Regions from separate parts of the Labilibaculum manganireducens genome, predicted to be linked through region 3. Evidence: riboswitches for the same ligand, from Rfam matches in the RefSeq annotation. Region 3 holds a riboswitch; each other region holds the start of a gene.

Region 1 (7,926 bases), 1.4 Mb from region 3:
GTAAGCATCCAGACTCCTATTATTATTTGATGAATTATCGATGTATTGCTTACCTACATATTGGTCAATAAGCTGAACACCAAAACCTGATTTGTTATAAGAAAAAATTGAATTAGCAATTACATTAGGAGAAAAAGCGATATTGGTTTTTCCTAAGTAGAACAATGAATTTCCACCTTCATCCCAATTCTCAACACCTTCGGTAAAATTTTTAATCTTATTTTCACTTAAAGATAAATTACCTTTCCATAAAAATGATTTTGTGATATTCGTTGCTACACTTAATTCTATACCTCTACGATACGATCTGTCAACATTCATCATTAAAGCTGAACCTACATCATTTACTCCACCAGTTAAAACCAGCTGATCTTTATAATTCATATAGAACAGGTTAGTTTCAAGAAGGAAATTAGCCTTTGTAATTTTATAAGTTAATTCATAATCATACAAACGTTCGCTTGTTGGAACTTTTCCTTCTTCAATATCGATATAATTACTTCGATTAGGTTCACGGTTAGCTATAGAAAACGAAGCGAATAAACGGTGATTCTCATTAAACTCATAATTGAAGCCTACTTTAGGATTAAAAAATAAAAAATCATGTTTCTGAGTAATATCTCTCAAATCCGAATCAATCCCTTTAATTTTATAATCGATACCTCTCAATTGCATATCGGCATATAAACTCAACGAATTATCTACGGCAACATTTGCTTTCAGATAAGCATTATATTCTTCTTTAGTACCATTATTGTCGTAGTACTTATCACCTAAAAATGCATCACCAGCATTTTTCATCCATCGGATTTCACCAAAATGATCACCATCGTACTTGTTCCAGCCACCACCAGCAACAAAATTAAGTCCCTCCATTTTCTTCGAAAAAGAAAATACTGTACCGTAAAAATCATTATCCAACCATTTACGACGAATAACATCAGTTTTTTCGATGGTTTCAGTTCCAATAACAATAGGAGCCAAACCATAATCTTTCAGCTTGTCATTTTTCTTAAACTGCTCATAATAACCTTCACCTTGTGTATAATGAAAAGCCATATTGAACTTGGTATTATCCGAAAACAAGTGTGTTAAATATAAACGATAATGCTTCTGCCAATAATTATCGGTTTCATTTTTATAGGTATACTGATTATAAGTTCGTGAATCAGAAGCCATCATATGATCAACCACTTCCTGGCTAACTAACCAGTGATCAGCATAACGTTGCATTCCAGTTTCATCATTTTCCAAACGAACTTTAGGTACACCATTCCAAGCCTGATAAGTTTTTTCTTTCCCTACAATAACATTAGCCTTTACACTTGTTCTATCGCCAAAATAGCCTGCTGAGAAATAAGCCGATTGAAGATTAGAACTTGCTCTATCAATATACCCATCAGAAGTGATTTTTGATAGACGCATATCAAAAGCAAAACCTTTTTTAAGTCCTGTTCCTAACTTAACTGTATTTTTGAATGTATTGAATGACCCAGCCGAACTTGAAATTTCAGCATAAGGCTGAGCATTCACATTCTGTGTCTGCATGTTAATACTCGCACCAAAAGCACCAGCTCCATTGGTAGAAGTACCAACTCCACGCTGTATTTGAATATCATCTAAAGATGAAGTAAAGTCAGGCATATTTACCCAATAAACACCATGAGATTCAGAATCATTCAAAGGAATACCATCTACCGTTACATTGATACGATTGGCATCTGAACCTCGAATACGAAAACCGGTATAACCTACACCCGATCCGGCATCTGATGTAGTTACAAATGAAGGCGTAATCGATAAAAGCATAGGAATATCCTGTCCTAAATTTCTCTTTGATAACTCTTCGTTACTCACATTAGTCACTACAACGGGTGTTTTTGAATCCGCACGGGTAGCAGCAACAAGAACCTCATCGGCCATAATGGCAGATGCTTCCAAATTAAAGTCAATTTCTTCTGACTTACTCAGCTTCACTTCTTTTTGAGCACTTTCATAACCCAAAAATGAAACCACAAAACTGTAGTTTCCTTCTTTTAAATTCTGAAACCTGTATGTACCATTCGAACTGGCAACGGTTCCTAAATAAGTTCCTTTTACTGCGATTGTGGCACCCGGAAGTGCTTTTCCTGCTTTATCGGTAACTTTACCGGTTAAGGTAAGTTGAGAGAATCCAATAAAACATACAAATTGCAATAAAATTAACACTGCTGCTCTGCGTAAAACACAGTTCATCTTTCTTGTAAACATTGTTTATAAGTTAAAACGTTAATAATATATTGCAATGAGGTTGTAATAAGATCAGGTTGGCGAAAAGTTAATTCGCAATTTTCCCTACGCCGGCATTATCCGGATCAGGTTTAAAGGGTATGATCTCAGCCTGTTATTTAAGGCACCCCACTGTGATTTTGCCACAAAGGTAATCGGAAATAGTTCAAAAACAAAAGAGCCGGCTAAATGCCGGCTCTTCCTAAAACCTAAACTTTCTTTTTTTCAACCCTATTTAATTGATTCAGGTGCATTAACACCCAAAACATCCTTTATAGCTTTTACAAATGTTTCTTTTGGTAAAGCTCCCTGTGCCATTGTTGGCTTTCCCTTAGCAGGAATAAATAAAAAACTTGGTATGCTTTTAATTCCAAATGCCCCTGAAACCATTGGTGATTTATCGGTGTCAACTTTGTAAATCTGAATGTCCTGTCCATATTCCTTTTGAAGCTCTTCAAGCACAGGCGCAACACGTTTACACGGACCACACCATGTTGCATAAAAATCAACGATTACAGGTTTATCCCCTTTAAAATTCCATTCTTTACTATTTGTAAAATCAAATACCTTTTCCTTAAAACTATTATCATCCAAGTGAATGACTTCATTTGCTGTCTGAGAAAATGCACTTAAGTTTATCATTGCTACAAACAATGCAAAAAATATTTTTTTCATCTTTGTTTCTTTACAGAGGTAACCCAACAAAAGAACAACCCCTCGTTCAACTTCTTTTTTTATTATTACTCTCTTACAAAAATGATACTTTTTTCAGAACCATCATTATTATCCAGGAGCTTTAATAAAATTTTAAGCTGCAAACATTATTAACCTACACCAAGAACCTCGGAAAATGCCTGCTTAAATGATTCTTTTGACATAGCACCCTGTGACATCTGTGGCTGCCCGTCTGTAGGAATGAACAACAAAGACGGAATGCTCTGAATTCCAAACATTGATGCCAACTCACGTTCTTTTTCAGTGTCAATCTTGTAAATATCCAGATTATCACCATACTCTTCCTGTAATTCCTCTAAAATAGGAGCAACAGCTTTACATGGCCCACACCAATCTGCATAAAAATCAACCAAACAAGGTCGGTTGCCTTCAAATTTCCAATCTTTATTTTGTTCGAAATTGAATACTTTCGCTTTAAATGTTTCTACTGTCAAATGTTCTACCATAACCTTCAATATTAAAATAATACAATCATTCTACATGTATAAATATACATATTTATATCTTACAATTCGTATGCCAAATTCAAAATTTGCTTGTTTTTATAGATTCCATCTAAATAATTGTAATTTTGTCAGCGCAATGAATCAGGGATTTATGAATTTAGGCTCCTGAAGCACATGATTTAGAGTAAACTGTTTGAAAAAAAGTAAAGTGAAAGAACATTTAAAACACCCTATATTTTCAATTATTTCCAAAATTGTAACCCGTGAAAATCTCGAGAGTTATGTAATTGGAGGTTTTGTAAGAGATTTATTTTTACACCGGGAATCAAAAGATATTGATATTGTAGTTATTGGAAGTGGTATTGAACTTGCCCAGAAAGCAGCAAAAGAAGCCGGAGTATCAAAAGTTTCCATTTTCAAGAACTATGGAACGGCAATGCTAAAGTACAAAGATCTGGAAATTGAATTTGTTGGTGCCAGAAAAGAATCTTACAATCGGGATTCCAGAAACCCTATTGTTGAAGACGGTACGCTCGAAGACGATCAAAAAAGAAGGGACTTCACAATTAATGCTTTGGCTCTTAGCCTGCATCAGGATAATTTTGGAGAGTTGCTCGATCCATTTAATGGAATTAATGATTTAAATAATAAAATCATTAAAACACCAATGGAACCAATAATAACATTCTCTGATGATCCTTTGCGAATGATGAGGGCAATACGTTTTGCGACTCAACTTAACTTCACAATATCGAAGGAAACTCTTGAAGCTATTCGTACCAATAAAGATCGAATTAATATCATCACAAAAGAAAGAATTATCGAGGAATTAAATAAGATAATTCTTTCAGATAAACCTTCTATCGGATTTAAGCTGCTGGATGAAACGGGCTTGTTAAAATTAATATTTCCCGAATTTGTTAGACTAAAAGGTCGGGAAACCAGAAAAGGAATCAGTCATAAAGACAATTTCTACCATACACTTGAGGTTCTTGATCAATTAACTCCAAAATCAAATAATCTTTGGCTGCGATGGTCGGCTTTGCTGCACGATATTGCCAAACCGAATACCAAGAGATTTGTGGATGGAATTGGATGGACGTTTCATGCTCATAATTTTATTGGTGAGAAAATGGTGCCTGGTATTTTTAAGAAAATGAAATTGCCCTTGAACGAGAAAATGAAATTTGTTCAGAAAATGGTACTTCTTCATATGCGTCCCATCGTATTGGCACAAGAGGTGGTTACCGATTCAGCAATCCGAAGATTGCTGTTTGATGCCGGCGATGATGTAGATGAACTAATGAAATTATGCGAAGCCGATATCACTTCTAAAAATGAAGAAAAAGTGAAAAAGTTTCTCGATAATTTTCAATTGGTACGAAGGAAACTAAAAGAGGTGGAGGAAAAGGATTCTGTTCGTAACTTTCAGCCACCAATTGACGGACAGGAAATTATTGATATTTTTAATTTATCGCCATGCAGAATAATTGGCGATATTAAAATGGCTATAAAGGAGGCTATTCTTGATGGAGTAATTCCCAATGAACATGATGCAGCCTATCAGTTTATGCTGAAAAAAGGAAAAGAACTGGGACTTGAACCCATAAAGAAAAGCAACAAAAAAGAACCTTTGGATTAGTCCGAAGGTTTTTTTTAACTTACAACCTTTGCATGCTAAACAGCATCATAAAATATAATAATAATATCTATTTTTGCGGCCTGAAAAAAAGAAGAAAGCACCCCACTAATAAAGTATTCAGGAATGGCATATGTTGACAATACAATGATAATCAGAAGAGATCTTCTGGCAAGAATGGCAGATCTTTTTAATGAAGGGAAATTAATGGAAGGACTTGATAGAATTCCTCTTGAAATGGCCCCGCGCAGAAGCCCTAAATCTGATCGTTGCTGTATTTTTAAGGAACGTGTAATCATTAAAGAAAAATTGATTCCGCTTTTAGGTTTCGATTTGGATGAATACACAGACGAACTTAAAACTCTGGCTTCGTATGCTGAAGAAGCACTTGAAAGAAAAAATCCAATCAACAAAATATTGACAGTTGTTGATGAGGCGTGTACTTCTTGTGTAAAGAATAGTTACATCGTAACCAATCTTTGCAAAGGTTGTGTTGCACATCCGTGTATGATGAACTGTCCTAAGGAATCCATCAGCTGGAATGCAAACGGTCAGGCTCAAATCAATCCCAAAACCTGTATTAATTGTGGTATTTGCATGAGTGTTTGCCCTTATCATTCCATTATATACATGCCTGTACCTTGCGAAAATGCTTGTCCTGTTGGCGCTATCACCAAAGATGAGTATGGTATTGAACGGATCGATGAAGATAAATGCATTGATTGCGGCAAATGTATTACGGCTTGTCCTTTTGGTTCAATCATGGAGAATTCTCAGATAATCGATGTGATGAAATCCATAAAAGAGGAAGAGCAAGAAACCGTTGCCATAGTTGCTCCTGCTGTTCTTGGACAATTCCACTCTAAAATAGAGAATGTATTGGGTGCTATCAAGAAATTGGGTTTTACAGATGTGATAGAAGTTGCTAAAGGTGCAAATGTAACTACTGAAAATGAGGCCGACGAATTACTGGAACGTCTGGCAGCAAAAGCCCCTTTTATGACAACTTCCTGCTGTCCTGCTTATGTTTCTGCTGTAGACAAGCATATACCCGAAATGAAAAAATATATTTCGCATACCAAGAGTCCGATGTATTATGCCGCAGAGATTGCCCGAGCAAATTATCCAAAGGCAAAGATTGTATTCATTGGGCCATGTATTGCCAAACGCCGGGAAGGAATGAATGATCCAAACGTAGATTACGTAATGACATTTGAAGAATTATCGGCTCTTTTTAAAGGTTGGAAAGTTGAGATGGAAATGGAAAATTCAATAAATCTTGACAAAAGTATTTTAAATCACGGAAGAGCTTACGCTGCAAGTGGTGGTGTGGCACAATCGGTACTTGAACTTAAGCCTTACGTTAACATTAAACCTGTAATTGTAAATGGTCTTGACAAAAAGAAGATTAATATGCTGAAAGCATTTGCTAAAACAGGCAAAACAAGCGGTAATTTTATAGAGGTAATGGCTTGTGAAGGTGGTTGTATTTCCGGTCCAAGTTCGAATTTCGATCCGAAAACGGGCAGTAAATTATATGAAAAAAATCTTGCAGATATTATTTCTGCAGAATAAATAAATTATTAAAATGGCTGCCAACATCTATTGACAGCCATTTTTATTTCCTCCACAAGTCAAGAATAATAGGAAGATGGTCGCTAAAACCATCATTAAATTTATATCCTACAAAACTCCTGAAAGGTTTTTCTCCAAAATAAGTATTATCAGTTTCCAATAAGAATTCGGGTTTAAAAAGACTCATATTATCTGGATCGCAATACAAAAAACCAGACTTATTAAGCAAAGCTCCTGATACAATAAATTGATCGAGCATTCCCCATTTCCCTTGATATTTATGACTCCCTATTCCTGTTTTGTTTAAAAATAAATAAGCCAAATTGTATAATCTATTATCGCAAATTTCTTTCTCCGGAGATAAAGCATTCAGCTCTGTTTGTAAAGATCTGTTATCCGGATAATCATTAAAATCGCCCATTATTATAATCAAGGCATTGCCGTTATGATTAACAATCTCAGATACTTTCCCTTTCAGCAAATGTGATGCTGATATTCTTCTATTCTCGGACTCCAGCTGGCCTCCCCAACGCGAAGGCCAGTGATTTACAAAGATATGCAAAGTATCATCTGTATTTGTTTTTCCCTTTACATAAAGAATTTCCCGGGTAGTTGAGATTGAATCTCCCTCATAAATCAATTTAAGAAATGTCGTATCGATGGGATGAAATGTTTCAGGCTGATAAATTAATGCCACATCTATCCCTCTCCTGTCCGGCGATTCGCGATGAATAATTTGATATCCTGCTTTGTTCAGATATCCAATTTTAAACAAACCATCTAAAACAAATCGGTTCTCAACCTCGCAGAGTCCAATTAAATCGGGAAATTCCCAGCCACCCGCCGCTAAAATTACCTTAGCCACTTTTTGTGATTTTTTCTGATATTTTTCCCATGTCCAATTTCGCTCTCCCCTTGGAAGAAATTCATCATCCAGCGTAAGGCTGTCATCAAAACAATCAAAAAAATTCTCCACATTGTAAAACATCAACCTAAAATCACCTCGTATGCCTTCCTCCGATCCATCGATGACAGATTGTGCCAAACTAATTCTCGCACACAAGAACAGGCAAATGATTAGGATTAGAGAAAACTTCATATTATTTAATTTCTGAAAATTCATAACATCCCATATCCGGGGCAACATCATTATCTCTGCGATTGCCTGTCAAATCAAAAAAATAGGTCGATATAAATTCAATACTCCCCTTATTTTTGGCTGGTGATTGCTCACTCAAGCTAAAATCAAGCTCTTCGGAATTA
Region 2 (7,926 bases), 610 kb from region 3:
CTGCCTCAGCAAAAAAGAGCTCCGATAATATCTTTAAATGACTATTTGTGTAATTGTGCTTTGTAAGCAAATCTTCGGTAAGTTTTTCTTTTGGGAGATTTCTAAAGAATGAAGCATCTTCTTTCAGAAAATCACGATAAGCATTCTCTAATAATTTATGAGCTTGCGATAAGTCACCTTTTTTAATTAAACCTAAAAGGAGAGCGATTAAATCAGCAATCATTTCAAGCATTCGCATGATAAAGTCTTTCTGGTACATAATTTTGATTTGGAGTGGTTTTTTGTTTCGTAATTGTAAAAATAATCAGAAAAAATTAAGAAGTATATCTAATTACTGGATTGTTTTTTGTTAATCAGCGGTGTTTTTGTAAATTCGAATTTTGCTAACAGAATATGGCTGATTGTTTTCAGCAATCTATATCAATTCATTAAAGTTTATTATTATGTCATATGTTGATCGATGTCAAAAATTAAAATTGGCCTTTGATGGTGTAGAGTCAGAGTTTGACGGGATGGAATTTAGAGAGTATCAATTTCATTCTTTAGCACACGATATTTTACCAGGTAAAACCAACTATTATTGTGAAAGTCATAAGTTGGATCTTATCGAGAACATGTTTGCCCAAAACGAAATTGGTGAAATACAGGATGATGTGCATATGAATGATGTTGTTGTTGAGGAAAATAAAAACTTCAGTTATAATATTTTAAAACCAAAAGGGGATTGTAAAATAGAAAAACTAACATTTATCTTTCATGGCTTTAATGAAAAAACGTGGGATAAATATTTGCCATGGGGACAAGCTATTTGTGAGAAAACACAGAGTGCAGTTGTTTTTTTTTCGATCGCATTTCATATGCAGCGTGCACCAAAGCACTGGAGCGATAAAAAGGCAATGTTTGAATTGAGTAAAAAACGAAAAGCCCAATTTCCAAATATTATTGGTTCCTCATTATCGAATGTAGCCATCAGCATGCGGCTTCATTCCATGCCGCAAAGATTTATTTGGTCGGGTTTACAAACCTATTACGATATCATTCAATTTATTGAAGAGTGTAAAAGTGGCAAGCATGAACTAATAGATAAGGATTTTAGTTTTGATATTTTTGCATATTCTATTGGAGGTTTTTTGGCTGAAATTCTGAAGTTAACAAACCACAAAAATTATTTTAGTGAAACAAAATTGTGTTTGTTTTGCAGTGGTGCTGTATTTAATCGTTTGTCTCCTGTTTCTAAATTTATTCTGGATAGTGAAGTTAATGTTACCTTGTATTCTTATTTGGTTGAACATTTCAGCAGTTTTTTAAAGAAAGATAATCTTCTGCATCATTACATTGAAGAAGATCACATGGAAGGGAAGGTGTTTCACACCATGTTGGAATACAAGAATATGAGACATTTTAGAGAAGCTTTGTTTAAAAAAGCCGAAAATCAGATTTACGCGATAGCCTTGAAAGGAGATTCTGTTTTTCCGACTTACGAGATTGAAAATACCTTGAAAGGAGCCTCCAGAGATATTAATATTACTGTAGAGGAGCTTGATTTTCCATATTCATATTCACATGAAAATCCATTTCCAATGAATAAGGCAGAGTCTGTAAATATTGAAGAAAGCTTGGATATTGTATTTAGTAAAGTTTGTGATTTTTTGAATCAGGAATAAATCTGATTATCAAATTAAATTAATCCTTTTTTAATACAGGTTGAAATGAAAAAAAATCAGACAAATTCCAGTGCTCTTCTAATCATCGACATGCAAAAAGGCTCGTTTACATCCGCAACTCCTCGTTATGACACAGAGGGAGTTGTGAAGCGAATCAATCAATTGGCCGCAAAATTTCGTGAATATGGGAATCCTGTAATATATATACAGCACAATGGTTCGAAGCAGAATTGTTTTGTGCCGAATACCGAAGAGTGGGAAATTCTGGATGAACTAAACATTGCTGAATCTGATTTGGTTGTATATAAAACGGCGAATGATTCTTTTTATGAAACCGATCTGGAGGAGAAATTGAAAGAACTAAACGTGAGCGAATTGGTAATTACGGGATGTGCGACTGATTTTTGTGTAGAATCCACAATTCAATCTGCATTGGTTAAGAATTTTAATATTACTGTAGTTAAAGATGCGCATACAACGGCGGATCGGCCCCATTTATCTGCAGAGAAAGTAATTGAACATTACAATTGGGTTTGGAGTGATCTGATTCCAACCAAAGGAAGGGTTGAAGTTGCTGCAACCGCAGAGATCTTATTTAATACTTAGGAAATATGCCTTCTCAAGAGAGGATTGGTGATTTGTTAAGTACTACAAACAGAAGTCAAAATCATTTGTTTTTAATACATTCTATTGTAAAATATTAATACCTTTGTCGTGTCATTAGGGGTGCTTGAGTATTTATTTGGGCTGAGACTTTACCCTTTTACCTGATCTGCATAATAGTAGCGTAGGGAAATGATTCGTCTGATTTTAAATTGCCTAAGTAATTAGATAGAACCGTTTCGTTATGTACGAGGCGGTTTTCTGTTTTTACAGCCTTTTGTTTTGCAGATAATTATAACTAATTATTTGACTAATTAAAAATAACAAATGAGTTCTAAATTTAATAAGTATGCATCAGATTACGATGCGTGGTTTCTGGAAAATGAAAATGTATTGTATTCAGAAGTAAAACTTGTTGCCCATTTTCTTGAAAATGCAGGAGATGTATTCTCTGTTGGCTGTGGAAGTGGCTTGTTCGAAACAATTCTTGAAAAAGAATTCAATATTTCGATAAAAAATGGAATTGAACCTTCGGAAGGAATGGCTGATATAGCTAGGAAACGTGGCCTTAATGTGGACATAAGCACTGCGGAGGAGATGGAGTTAGGTAAGGAAAACTACGATACAATTTTGTTTAATGGTACGCCAAGCTATATTAGCGATTTACAAAAAGCATTTAATAAATCTTACGATGCTCTACGTTCAGGCGGTAAAATTGTAGTTATTGATGTTCCCAAAGAAAGTTCTTATGGAGTTTTGTATAATCTGGCAAAAGCGTTAGGCACTTGGGAACACCCATTATTAGAAGGAGTTCACCCAAGAAACCCTTATCCTATTGAGTTTGTGAAAGTAGCTAATTGGAGAACCACTGCCGAAAAAGTGGATATGCTGAAGAAATCCAATTTTAATAATCTTCAATTTGCTCAGACATTAACCAAACACCCCATAAATTCCAATTTGGTGGCTGAAGAACCAATTAACGGTTTTGATTGTGGTGATTATGTAGCTATTTGTGCACTTAAAAACTAATCGGTTATGAAAATGAGTAATAAATTAATTGAAAATTTATCTGCTATCAGAGAGCAAGCTCCCTTGGTTCATAATATTACTAATTTTGTAGTGATGAATACGACTGCAAATGCTCTGCTCGCTATTGGTGCTTCTCCAGTAATGGCACATGCCTTGCATGAAGTGAAAGATATGGTAAATATTGCTTCAGCGTTGGTAATTAATATGGGAACTTTATCGGAAGAATGGGTTGAATCGATGATTGTTGCAGGTGAAAAAGCCCGGGAAAGAAAAATACCTGTTGTATTCGATCCTGTAGGTGCAGGTGCAACGCCTTATCGAACGTCTAGTGCATTGCGAATAATTGAAACGTGCAAGCCTAATATAATAAGGGGAAATGCTTCCGAAATAATGGCTTTAGTTGATCAAACAATGCTTACGAAAGGAGTTGATAGTTCTGTGGCTGCGGATGTTGCTTTAGAATCAGCTAAAATTTTGGCATCGGGAAACAATTGTGTTGTTGTTATAAGCGGTGAGATTGATTTTATTACTGATGGAATAAAAGTTGAATCGGTTGGTTTTGGAGATCAATTGATGGCCAGAGTTACTGGAATGGGATGCACAGCAACAGCAGTTTTGGGTGCATTTGCTGCAACAAATCCCAATACATTTCAGGCGGCAGTATTTGGGATGATGGTGATGGGAATTACTGGCGAATGTGCTGCGTCTAAGTCTATTGGACCTGGAAGTATGCAAATGCATTTTATTGATTGTCTGTACAGTTTATCTGAAATAGAAATTGAAAAAGCAACTTGTATTTTACAATGAGAAAGGAAGATCTAAAATTGTATCTTGTTACTGACAGTGACCTTGCGAACGGGAAACCTCTTGCAGAGATTATTGAAGCTGCCATTAAAGGAGGCGTGAGTATGGTACAAATTCGCGAAAAGAATTCGACGACTAGAGAATTCTATGAATTGGTAATGTCGGTAAAACACATTTTAAAAGTTTACAATGTACCATTAATTGTTAATGATAGGTTGGATATTGCCTTGGCTGTTGATGCGGATGGTTTACATATAGGACAGAGTGATTTGCCCTATAAGGAAGCTAGAAAAATTCTAGGATTCGATAAGATCATTGGATTATCCGTGGAGAGTATCGAACAGGCAAGAGAGGCAAATGATTTGGATGTAGATTACATTGGTTTATCGCCTGTCTTTTCGACGCAAACAAAGAGCGATATTGCTAAACCATTGGGGCTTGATGGGATAAAGGAGATTGCTTCTTTTTCAAAACATCCATGCGTGGCTATTGGCGGGATCAATAAGAATAATTTGGGAAGTATTATAGAGGCAGGGGCTGATGGCGTTGCTCTTGTTTCTGCAATAATTTCGCAGGAATATCCTGAAAAAGCAGCAAGAGAATTAAAAAAGATTATTGATAGTATAATGAATGAACACATTGAGTAAATGGACTGGAGTACAAAAGCCTGGGAATCAATTGAGGAAATCTACACACAAATATTGAACTTATCCTTTATAAAGGAATTGACTAGTGGTACGCTTGAACGGGAAAAATTCAATTTTTATTTGGAGCAGGATTCTATTTATTTGGCTGAATTTGGGAAAGTGCTGGCAGGTATTGCCTGTAAATTAGATAAGTCGGAGCATAGAAAGATTTTTTTGAGTTTTGCTCTTGATACGGTGGCTGTTGAACAGGCATTGCATCAGTTTTATTTGCAAAACAGGAAGAAAGTCGTAGAAGCTTCGCCTTCTTGTTTGCTGTATACCTGCTATATTCATAAACAATTGGCAACAACTTCGATCGAGGAGGCTGTTGCTGCTATTTTGCCATGCTTTTGGATCTACAAAAAAGTTGGAGATTATATTTTGGAAAATCAGATACCTGGTGAGAATCAGTACCAAAATTGGATTGATACTTATGGAGGAGATGAATTTTCGGAAGCGGTTGAGTTGGCTATTGACATTTGCAACGAATTGGCTAAAGGAACTACGATATGCAATCAAAATAAAATGATTGATGCTTTTGTAATGGCGTCGAAATTAGAATGGATGTTTTGGAAAAGTGCCTATGAAATGGAGGAGTGGCCTGTAAAATCAAATATAATTTATGTATGAAAACATACAATAGAGTTTTAAGTATAGCCGGAAGTGATTCCGGAGGAGGAGCTGGAATTCAGGCTGACATTAAATCAATTTCGGCTTGCGGTTGCTATGCTGCAACGGCAATAACAGCAATAACAGTTCAAAATACCTTGGGCGTGAGTAATGTTCATGCTGTTCCAGATCAGATTTTGCAGGAGCAAATTGAATCAGTTCTTTCAGATATTGGTGCCGATTCCATAAAAATTGGCATGTTGCATTCTTCAAATACAATTCTTGCTGTTTGCAGCGTTTTGGATCAATACAAGGGCATAAAGAATATTGTTTTGGATCCAGTAATGGTTGCAACATCGGGTGATGTTTTATTGTTGGATGAGGCGGTTGATACACTAAAAAGGTTTTTGATTCCAAGAGTAAGAGTGATAACACCGAATGTTCCGGAAGCTGAAATTTTATTGGGCCGAAAGATTGAATCTCAATCGGAATTTATTCCTTGCGCCAAGGAATTAGCAAATTTATTTCAGGTTTCAGTTTTGCTAAAAGCGGGTCACTTAGACGATGATGATTTAATTGATGTTTTTTACGATTTTGAAAATCAGGAGAGTATATCGATGAAATCCAAACGGTTAAATACAAGAAATACTCATGGAACCGGGTGTTCAATGTCATCAGCTTGTGCTGCTTTTCTGGCTCGTGGTTTCGATTTGCAAATGGCGGTACAGTTGGCTAAAAATTACATTAACAATGCAATTGTGGCTGGGGTTGATTACCGGATTGGTGAAGGGAATGGGCCTGTGAATCATTTTTACGAATACTGGAAGTAATGAAAACAAGAGGTCTTTTTATCCGGCAAGTTTGGGAGCTGGTTCATCCTACATTTCAAGAAATAACCTCATGTCGATTTGTTTGTGAACTAGCAGATGGTTCACTGCCAAAAAGTTGTTTTGCACATTATTTAACTCAGGATGTATTGTATCTTATAAAAGATGCAGAAGCTTTAGGGAATTTAAGTAAGCGGGCGACTATGGCAGAGGATCAATTGTTTTTTGAAGAATTGCGAAATGATGGTCTTCAAGTTGAGCTTGTGATAAGAGAAGAATACCTCGGTTATTACGAACTTCAGGAAGCAGCAAGTCAATCCAAAGCTTTCGCTGATTATTCCGATTTTTTACTAAAGCATTCATTGGAATCGCCTTATGAAGTTGCATGTGCAGCCTTATTACCCTGTTTTTGGATTTATGGAGCAGTTTGTGATTTTATAATTGCAAGAATGACTGAAAATAATCCATATCAAAAGTTTATTTCAACTTACTCAGGTGATGAATATTATTCATATCTAAACACATTTATTGAAATAGTGGAGCAAAATTTTGTGAATTCATGTTTTCAAGAAGATATGATCAATGTTTTTATTGAAGCAAGTGAGCATGAATTGCGTATTTTTGAAGAATCAATGCTGTTTGCAAAGTAGTACTGATAAATGGTCAGTTTTAATTGAAAATCTATTGATTGAATCATGAAAATCACAAATGAAACAGCACTTCTGCTAATCGATCTTCAAAAAGGATTTGAGGATATTGAGCATTGGGGTGGAGAAAGAAATAATCCTGAAGCAGAAAAAAAAGCGGCTGAAATTTTGAAAGTCTGGCGTGAAAGAGGATTGCCTTTATTTCACATTAAACATTGTTCTACTACACCAAGTTCGCCTTTTGTTGAAGGTAATCCTGGAAATGAATTCCTGGAATTGACCAGACCAATTGAGGGTGAACCTGTGATTAAAAAGAATGTGAATTCGGCCTTTATTGGTACAAATTTAAAAGAACTGATTGATGAAAAAGGCATAACTAAATTAGTGATTGTTGGCTTGACCACAGATCATTGCATTTCTACTACGACAAGAATGGCTGGTAACTTTGGCTACGAAACTTACTTAATTGAAGATGCAACTGCTGCTTTTGATAAAATTGGTGTTAATGGTGAGAAATTCTCTGCTCAGCTTATTCACGATACAGCATTGGCAAGTTTGCACGGAGAGTTTGCAACTGTTCTTGATACAGATGAGTTTTTAAATTATTTGAAGTAGAGATCGTTTTCTATTAAACTAAGGCATCAAACAATATTTCAACCGGATGCAGGGCTTCACGTTCTGTTTCATCTTTTATTTGATGACGGCAGGAGGTGCCTGAAGCTGCTATTAGTGTTGTTTTAGGTGCTTTTCGTACCTCGGGGAGGAGCACTAATTCACCAACTTTTTTACTTAAATCGTAATGCTCTTTTTCGTAACCAAACGATCCGGCCATGCCACAACAGCCAGATTGAATTTCCGTTGCGCTATAGTTCTCGGGGAAGCTTAATATCTCTTTTATGGGTAAGGATGAGGCTAAAGCTTTCTGATAACAATGTGTGTGGAATTTTACTTCTTTTTTTGCTGTAGTAAATTGTTCTTTTTTAATTCTGCCGTTTTTCATTTCCTGATACAAATACTCTTCAATTGTAAAGGTGTTTTTCGATAGTCTTTTAGCATC
Region 3 (7,926 bases):
CAATCATCAAACACATTGGGTTTTTCATGGCAGCAATATTACAAAGTGATCATGTATGCCAATCACATTATAGATGCCGGTGCTGATGCAACAGAAGGAAGTTCTGAAGAAATTGATCAAATTGTTGGAGAAGCTTACTTATTGAGAGCTTTAATGCATTTTAACCTGGTAAATCTTTATGGTTTGCCTTACAATTCAGCCACTGCTAATACCGATAAAGGCGTGCCTCTTTCATTAAAAATTGATACGGAAGCTGAATATTTTGCCAGTAGTGTGGGTGAGGTTTATACACAAATAGTATCAGATATTACAGATGGAATAGCGAAGTTGAACATTGAAACTTACGAAACAGGATTGAATTATCGTTTCAGTAAGTTGGCCGCTTTGGCATTTCAATCAAGGGTGTATTTGTATATGGATGATACAGAGAATGCAAGAACAGTTGCTCTGGAGATTTTAAAGCTTAAAGCTGATTTGCAGGATTTAGTTGCCGATAATTCTCTTTCTGCGCACAAATACAATTCTGTTGAGAGCATTTTGGCTTTAGAGGAAGTATTCTCTTCTGAAGTTGGAGGTTCATCTTTTGTTTCTGATAAATTGCTGGGAATGTTTGATCAGGTTAATGACCTGCGTTTTGCTTTGTATTTTAATGATGAAGGAAATGGAGTATTCAGCATTGATAAAGGAACTGATACTGCTTCAAAATGCAGTTTCAGAACCTCTGAAATGTATTTGACGATAGCAGAATGCGCAGCAAAATTAGGTGATCTGGATCAAGCCCGCAACTATTTAAATCAGCTGAAAGCAAAACGTTTACTTGCCGATTTTTACAATGCAGAAGTAACTCGTACTGCAGGATTAAACAAAGCAGAATTAATTGCAGAAATTGCAAATGAGAGATATAGAGAGTTTGCTTTTGAAGGACACCGTTGGTTCGACTTGCGAAGAACAACTCAAGAGCCAATTGATCATGCCTACAAAACAGAATCAGCGACTCTGAATCAGGACGATCCCCGTTATACGCTCCGTTATCCGGATGAAGCCATAAACAACAATCCAAATTTGAGTAATTAGGTTAATTAGCATATCAATAAATTGAAATTAGGGGCTTTCCATTACGGATTGCCCCTTTTCTTTTGTAATTTGGCAGGGGTAAAAAAAGGACAGAAATGATTAGAATAGCTATTGTTGAGGATGAACATTTGGCAGCGCGCGAACTGGAAAAAATGCTGCTGACCATACGTCCGGATAAAATTGAGATTAAAGCACATTTGGAAAATGTGGAGCAGGCCGTGCAATATCTGTCCGGGCATAAGCTTGATTTAATTTTTATGGATGTTCACTTGGGGGATGGAAACAGTTTTGAGATATTCAACAGACTGGATCTTACAACACCTGTTATTTTCACTACAGCCTACGATCAATATGCAATTCAGGCCTTTAAACAATGCAGTGTTGATTATTTACTAAAGCCAATGGATTTTGAAGATGTGGAAGCAGCCATCACAAAGTTCGAGACAATGTTTCATGAGAAAGAATCTCTTGATTTTAGTGCTCTTCAGACATCTTTAAACAGCTTAATGACCGGGGATCAGTATCAGGAACGGTTCATGGTGAGCCGGGGAGACAGACTCAGTTCATTGGAAGTTGAAAAAGTGGCTTACTTTATGGCAGACGGCAAGGCGCTTTATCTATTTGGATTTGACGGGAACCGTTATCTTTTTGATGGAACTCTGACATCTTTGGAGAGCAAATTGAATCCGAAACGTTTTTTCCGGATTAACCGCAAATTTATGGTCAGCTATCAGGCCATTGAAGATATGCACTACTATTCAAAAAACAGAATAAAATTAAATCTCAAACCCAATCACGCGGAATGTATTGATGCCATTGTTAGTCAGGACCGGTGCACAGAGTTCAAGAAATGGTTAAATCAGTAAACCTAAAATACAGGGGTCTGCTAAAAAGTGTGAATTATTTAACACAGAGTCATTATTATAGTATTCTTTTCGTCTAAATGTGATTTCATCTCGTATTATTGCATAATTAAAATTTATTGATAATTATAAAATAATTTCGTGTCATGAAGAACTGTGTTCTTGTATCCTTTTGTATTCTTATTTCGTTTTGTTCCGCTTCTTGTTCCAGTGATGATAGTTTATCCAAAGCGGATTACTACAATCTTTCAAATTTGCCTTTAGATACCGGCGGAACTCATTCCAGTCACATATTGGCAGAAGCTAATGCTCCCTATGGTTACTACGTTTATCAACCCGCAGGATACGATGATGATAAGGATTCAATGTATCCTTTATTGATTTTCCTGCATGGTTCCGGTGAAAAAGGCAACAGCGCCAAACATCCTGAATATTTAGAGCGGATTCTTGTGAACGGACCTCCAAAAATGATTGAAAATGGAAGTTGGTCACCAAAATATCCTATGTTAGTGGTTTCTCCTCAATGTCATGACGATGGCTGGCAAGCTGACAAAATAAAGCGTTTTGTTGAATTCATCATAGAAAAATACAAAGTGAATGAACGCAGAATATACATGACAGGTATAAGCATGGGCGGTTTTGGATGCTTTAGTTATGTGGGAACTTATGGTGATGAGTCTCATATTACTGCTCTTGTGCCCATTTGTGGTGGTGGAAATACAGAACAGGTAGCAAAATTTAAAAACATTCCGGTTTGGGCATTTCACGGAGAAAGTGATGCGACGGTTGCACCTTCCAAATCAAAAAACATGATTGAGGCAATAAACAGTATCAATCCAACAGAAAAGCTAAAATTACATTGTACCCTGATGTTGCACATGACTCATGGACCTACACCTACGAAGGAACAGGAATGGGGAAAGAAAATGCAGACTACGATGCATTTAGTTCAGATATTTTTACATGGATGCTGGAGCATGAGAAAAAAGAATAAGTATTTGAAATTATAGATTAAAAAAAAAGAGGGTGTCCAAAAAGTATAGTTCCATTGTCATTCTGAGCTTGCCGAAGAATCTTTCACTCTGAAAAACAGATATTTCGACTTTGCTCAACATGACAATCCGATACAAAATATTACTTTTTGGACACCCTCTTTTTTTGTCGATGATACTTTACTATCGAATAAAGTTGGTATATATTTTTTTCTCCTGCACAGGAGCTTCTACCTTGTCTTTTCCTTGCTCAATTAATTGCAATAGATAAGTCATGTTCTTACCCAAAACTCTCATAATCTGCATGCCTTCTTCATCCTGTAAAACTTGCCCTGGAGTAGTTCCATGAATCACATTCCAATAATTCGAGGTCGGTACCATCATTTCTGAATAGTTGAGATAATTGTTCAGCTCGTTAAAGGTTGGCAAGCCTCCCGAACGCCGAACTGCAACAACCGAAGCGCCAACTTTGTGGCGAAACAAGTTGCCGTTTGCACCACTCACATAGAATGCACGGTCTAAAAACGATTTCATATTTGCTCCCAAAGATGCATAATGAACAGGTGAGCCAAGCAGAATTCCATCGGCTTCTTTCATCTTTTGAATCCAAATGTTTACATCATCTCCTTTAATTACACACTTTTCATCCTTGTTTTTAGCACACTGACCGCAGGCGGTACAACCTTTTACTCCTTTATTTCCAACAGACACGATCTCTGTTTCAATACCTTGCAGTTCCAACTGCTCTGTTACTAATTTAAGGGCATGGTAAGTGTTTCCTTCTTTTTTCGGACTTCCGTTAAATGCGACTACCTTCATTTTTTGAGTTTTATTGTTTTTATGATTTCAGATTCGTGGAAAATTGATTGGTTCACACCAATTGAAAGTGCAAAAATATGCAGGAACTGAATACAATTGTTTTAATAAAATGTTAATAGAATTAATCTATTGTGAAAATCCCTGAGGAATACAGGCATCTTATTTTTCAAGCTTTATCCGGTTCACTTTTAAGCCTTCCGATTGAATTCCCCGGGCATATTTTACGGCAGATTTACCAAACAGCATTACATAGCCAATGGTGTGATCTTTTGGTATGCCAATCAGAGTACGTAATTCAGGATCTATATCATCAATGGCCCATTTTACCATTCCGTTCCAAAGAGTACCTATTCCGTGTGAGTTGGCTATTAATTCAAAATAACTCAATGTAATTAAACAATCTGCCATTGGTGAAGCATCAGCAGATGGGGCTGAAGCAATAATCAAGTGCGGAGCATCTCTAAAAATCACATCCACACCTTTGGTTTCCCATAATTTCTGATAGGACAACAGGAATTGAAACCGCTTTTCCAGTGTTCCTGATTCTCTGGCATTTTTCAGTGAATTGTAGACTTTTAACCGGAATAAGTCCAGATCCTCTTTGTTGTCAATTAACGACAGTAAAACAGCATTGTCGTTATGTCCTGTTGGCGCATGCGCGGCCGTTTCAATCAGTTCCTGAATTAATTCCTTATCGATAGCTTCCTTTTTGTATTTTCTAATCGAGCGTCTGGTTTTTATCAATCTGCTGATTGCTTCAGGCTTTGGCATTTCACCTTTTGCCGAAACACTGTCTTCCGGTTTTTTTCCTAATATTGAAAGTGCTCCAGTCGGACAAATGGCTAAACAGTGCTGACATTTCAAACAATTCATCTCCTTTTCTTTTCGGATTACAGGCTTTGGATTCAATTCTATAATTCCAACCGGACAATCCTGTGCACAAAGACCGCACTCAATACATTTATCTTCCTCTATCTTAAAATCTAACATGGTTTGCAAGCTTATTATTTGCAGGCAAAGATAATTTATCCCGGGAATTAATCCGTAAAATATGCCAATGTGAAGAGCCTGTTCCGGTTTTTTATTTTACATTTGCATCTATATAAACTAGGGGTGCCTAACTTTAAGGCTGAGATCATACCCTTTACCTGATCAGGATAATGCCTGCGTAGGAAAGTAAAGAAAAGTCTGCTTTTTTGGAGTAGGACCGCCCCTGTTTATTACTATTATTCACTTAATAAGCAATAAAATGGAGCAAATTGTATCTGCCGGAATCGTTGATTCCTATTTTAAAAAACTCAAAGAAAACTTATCGGTTGATGTGGCAATTGTCGGAGGCGGACCTTCAGGCTTAGCAGCATCTTATTATCTCGCAAAGAAAGGTTTTAAAGTAGCCTTGTATGAAAGTAAACTGGCTCCTGGCGGAGGCATGTGGGGCGGTGCCATGATGTTTAATGAAATAATAGTTCAGAAAGATGCACTGCACATTCTTGACGAATTAAATATTTCCTACACAAACTATCAAGGAGATTATTACACGCTTGATTCTGTGCATGCAACTTCCGCTTTAATTTACCATGCTACCCAGGCTGGAGTAAAAATCTTCAATTGTTCTTCTATTGAAGATGTTGTTTTTCAAAATAACAGGGTATGTGGTGTTGTTCTAAACTGGGCTTCGGTTCGCCGGGAAAAAATGCATGTCGATCCTTTGGTGATCATGGCAAAAGCAGTGGTTGATGGCACGGGTCACGATTGCGACATTGTCCGCACCTTGGAACGTAAAAATGACGTGAAGCTAAACACAAAAACAGGTAAAGTGATGGGGGAATACTCTTTGTCGATAGATGAAGCTGAGCGAACTACTGTAGAAAATACCAAAGAAGTATACCCTGGATTGTATGTATCGGGCATGGCATCGAATGGTGTGAGCGGTGGTTTTAGAATGGGGCCTATCTTTGGAGGAATGCTTCTTTCCGGTGAAAAATTAGCTGGTTTGATTGCTGAAAATTTAAGTAAATAAGATGGAAGACTTTGGTTTATACATCATCATCACAAACCCGCAATCCTCTTACCGTTCTATTGCCGAATCGTGTGTAGAGCGGGGCGTTAAGATGCTGCAGCTGCGCGAAAAATCTTTATCCGACAAGGAATTAATTAGGCTTGGAAAAGAAATCAGAGACATTACAAGAGGAAGTGAAACCAGTTTTGTGATAAATGACCGAGCGGATATCGCAGCAATTTGCGAAGCTGATTTTTTACATCTCGGACAAGATGATATGAGTATGGAAGAAGCCCGGAAAATTGTTGGTGATATGAAAATTGGTTTGTCAACTCATTCCATTCAGCAAGTAAAGGAAGCGCTTGTTCAGAAGCCTGATTACATAGGTTTTGGCCCGGTATATCCAACCAATGCAAAAGCCAGGCCTGATCAACCTGTAGGCATTGAACAACTAAAGCAAGTATTGAATATGGCGACCATTCCTGTGGTGGCAATCGGAGGAATTTTTCCCGAAAACATACAGACTATTTTGAGCGCCGGGGCAAAAAACATTGCCATGGTGCGGCATTTTATGCAAACCGATCAGTTTGATGAAAGAGTTCTGGAGTTTACTAATTTAATAAACAAGAAATAATGATTACACAAATAGAAAAAGCCAAAGAAGGTATTATTACAGCAGAAATGAATATCGTTGCAAAAAACGAAAAAGTTGATGTTGAATGGCTGCGAAATGAGATTGCATTGGGGCGGATTGTAATTCCCAAAAACAAAAATCACGATTTTCCGGCTGCAGCAATTGGTAATGGTTTGCGGACTAAGGTAAATGCCAACATGGGCACATCCGAAAAGCATTGCCATTTTGAAGAGGAACTGGAAAAAATGAAAGTGGCTGTTCAATATGGTGCCGATGCAATTATGGATTTGTCAACGGGCGGCGATCTGCATATTATTCTTCAACGAATACTTAAGGAGTCTTCTGTTATGGTTGGAACTGTACCCATTTATGGTGTAGCTACACGTTTGCTGGCCGAAGGAAAAAAGATTAAAGAGCTCGATCCGGAAGATCTGTTTCGTGAAATTGAAATTCAGGCAAAAATGGGGGTTGATTTTATGACCTTACATTGTGGCATAACAAAGGTTTCTCTTTCCTTTTTGGAGAATGATAAAAGAGTATGCGGGATTGTAAGCCGGGGAGGAGCTTTGCTTAAGCGCTGGATGAAAGAAAACGGGAAGGAGAATCCACTGTATGAGCAATACGACAGGGTTTTGGATATCTGCAAACAATACGATGTAACCATTAGTTTAGGAGATGGTTTGCGGCCTGGAGCCGGTGCTGATGCTACCGATCGGGCACAAGTTGCAGAATTGCTGGTTTTAGGGGAATTGGTGGATCGCGCCAGAGACAAAGGCGTGCAGGTAATGGTAGAAGGCCCCGGCCACATGCCTTTGGATCAGATTGAAGCCAATATGAAATTGATGAAAAGACTTTGCAGCGAAGCGCCGTTTTACGTGCTGGGGCCTTTGGTTACCGATTCGGCTCCCGGATACGATCACATTGTGGGAGCAATTGGGGGTACGGTTGCAGCCATTCACGGTGCCGATTTTCTGTGTTACGTAACGCCTGCCGAGCATTTGTGCCTACCCGATGTTAAAGACGTAAAGGAGGGTGTAATTGCAAGCCGGATTGCTGCACATGCTGCCGATTTAGTGAATAATGTGGCAGGTGCCCGTCAGCGGGATTTAACGATTTCGAAAGCACGTTACGATCTCGATTGGGAGACAATGTTTACAAATAGTATTGATCCGGAATTGGCTCGAAAACGGAAAATGGAGTCGGAAAGCAGTGAAGAGGATCATTGTACCATGTGCGGGAATTTATGCGCAGTTAAAAATGATAAAAGCATGTAAGTAAGGATCTCAATTTTACTATAAGGAGGTCAGTTTAAGGATGATAAAATCAGGGAAGCCTTAATTGGTCAAAGCGAAGTTTATCATTTTGAAAAGAGGAGGAAGAATTTTGAATATCAACATGGAACCGGCTGTACTTTGTCTACTGCCGGTTCCTGTTTTCTGGGAGAAAATGAATCGATTCTAAATTCCTGCCGACTGGCTTCTGATTATTTAGACCAGCATTATTCCCTTTGCAGGATCAGTTTTAAATATGGCCGTTTTACTTTAT

What was found. Region 3 has a riboswitch for thiamine pyrophosphate ahead of ACHZAX_RS08095 (sulfide-dependent adenosine diphosphate thiazole synthase). Riboswitches for the same ligand answer to the same signal wherever they lie in the genome.
Region 1: linked by a shared signal. The riboswitch ahead of ACHZAX_RS02960 (TonB-dependent receptor) and the one ahead of ACHZAX_RS08095 (sulfide-dependent adenosine diphosphate thiazole synthase) in region 3 are both predicted to bind thiamine pyrophosphate.
Region 2: linked by a shared signal. The riboswitch ahead of ACHZAX_RS10575 (class I SAM-dependent DNA methyltransferase) and the one ahead of ACHZAX_RS08095 (sulfide-dependent adenosine diphosphate thiazole synthase) in region 3 are both predicted to bind thiamine pyrophosphate.

Annotation. Positions count from the first base shown of each region.
Region 1 is NZ_CAXXEE010000003.1:743,778-751,703, reverse strand. Features, by position in the region: gene ACHZAX_RS02960 (TonB-dependent receptor) at 1-2,250, opposite strand, end outside; TPP riboswitch at 2,314-2,410, opposite strand; gene trxA (thioredoxin) at 2,500-2,943, opposite strand; gene trxA (thioredoxin) at 3,093-3,449, opposite strand; gene ACHZAX_RS02945 (CCA tRNA nucleotidyltransferase) at 3,643-5,091, shown strand; gene ACHZAX_RS02940 (monomeric [FeFe] hydrogenase) at 5,215-6,663, shown strand; gene ACHZAX_RS02935 (endonuclease/exonuclease/phosphatase family protein) at 6,707-7,762, opposite strand; gene ACHZAX_RS02930 (hypothetical protein) at 7,764-7,926, opposite strand, start outside.
Region 2 is NZ_CAXXEE010000003.1:2,721,850-2,729,775, reverse strand. Features, by position in the region: gene ACHZAX_RS10590 (hypothetical protein) at 1-259, opposite strand, end outside; gene ACHZAX_RS10585 (DUF6051 family protein) at 444-1,664, shown strand; gene ACHZAX_RS10580 (cysteine hydrolase family protein) at 1,710-2,270, shown strand; TPP riboswitch at 2,377-2,475, shown strand; gene ACHZAX_RS10575 (class I SAM-dependent DNA methyltransferase) at 2,595-3,296, shown strand; gene thiM (hydroxyethylthiazole kinase) at 3,309-4,103, shown strand; gene thiE (thiamine phosphate synthase) at 4,100-4,747, shown strand; gene tenA (thiaminase II) at 4,748-5,416, shown strand; gene thiD (bifunctional hydroxymethylpyrimidine kinase/phosphomethylpyrimidine kinase) at 5,413-6,225, shown strand; gene ACHZAX_RS10550 (TenA family protein) at 6,225-6,872, shown strand; gene ACHZAX_RS10545 (cysteine hydrolase family protein) at 6,918-7,484, shown strand; gene ACHZAX_RS10540 (FAD-binding and (Fe-S)-binding domain-containing protein) at 7,498-7,926, opposite strand, start outside.
Region 3 is NZ_CAXXEE010000003.1:2,114,649-2,122,574, forward strand. Features, by position in the region: gene ACHZAX_RS08070 (RagB/SusD family nutrient uptake outer membrane protein) at 1-1,074, shown strand, start outside; gene ACHZAX_RS08075 (LytR/AlgR family response regulator transcription factor) at 1,170-1,940, shown strand; gene ACHZAX_RS08080 (carboxylesterase family protein) at 2,084-2,947, shown strand; gene ACHZAX_RS08085 (flavodoxin family protein) at 3,113-3,748, opposite strand; gene ACHZAX_RS08090 (nitroreductase family protein) at 3,908-4,738, opposite strand; TPP riboswitch at 4,848-4,940, shown strand; gene ACHZAX_RS08095 (sulfide-dependent adenosine diphosphate thiazole synthase) at 4,998-5,768, shown strand; gene thiE (thiamine phosphate synthase) at 5,770-6,381, shown strand; gene thiC (phosphomethylpyrimidine synthase ThiC) at 6,381-7,655, shown strand; partial or broken gene ACHZAX_RS08110 (bifunctional hydroxymethylpyrimidine kinase/phosphomethylpyrimidine kinase) at 7,695-7,926, shown strand, end outside.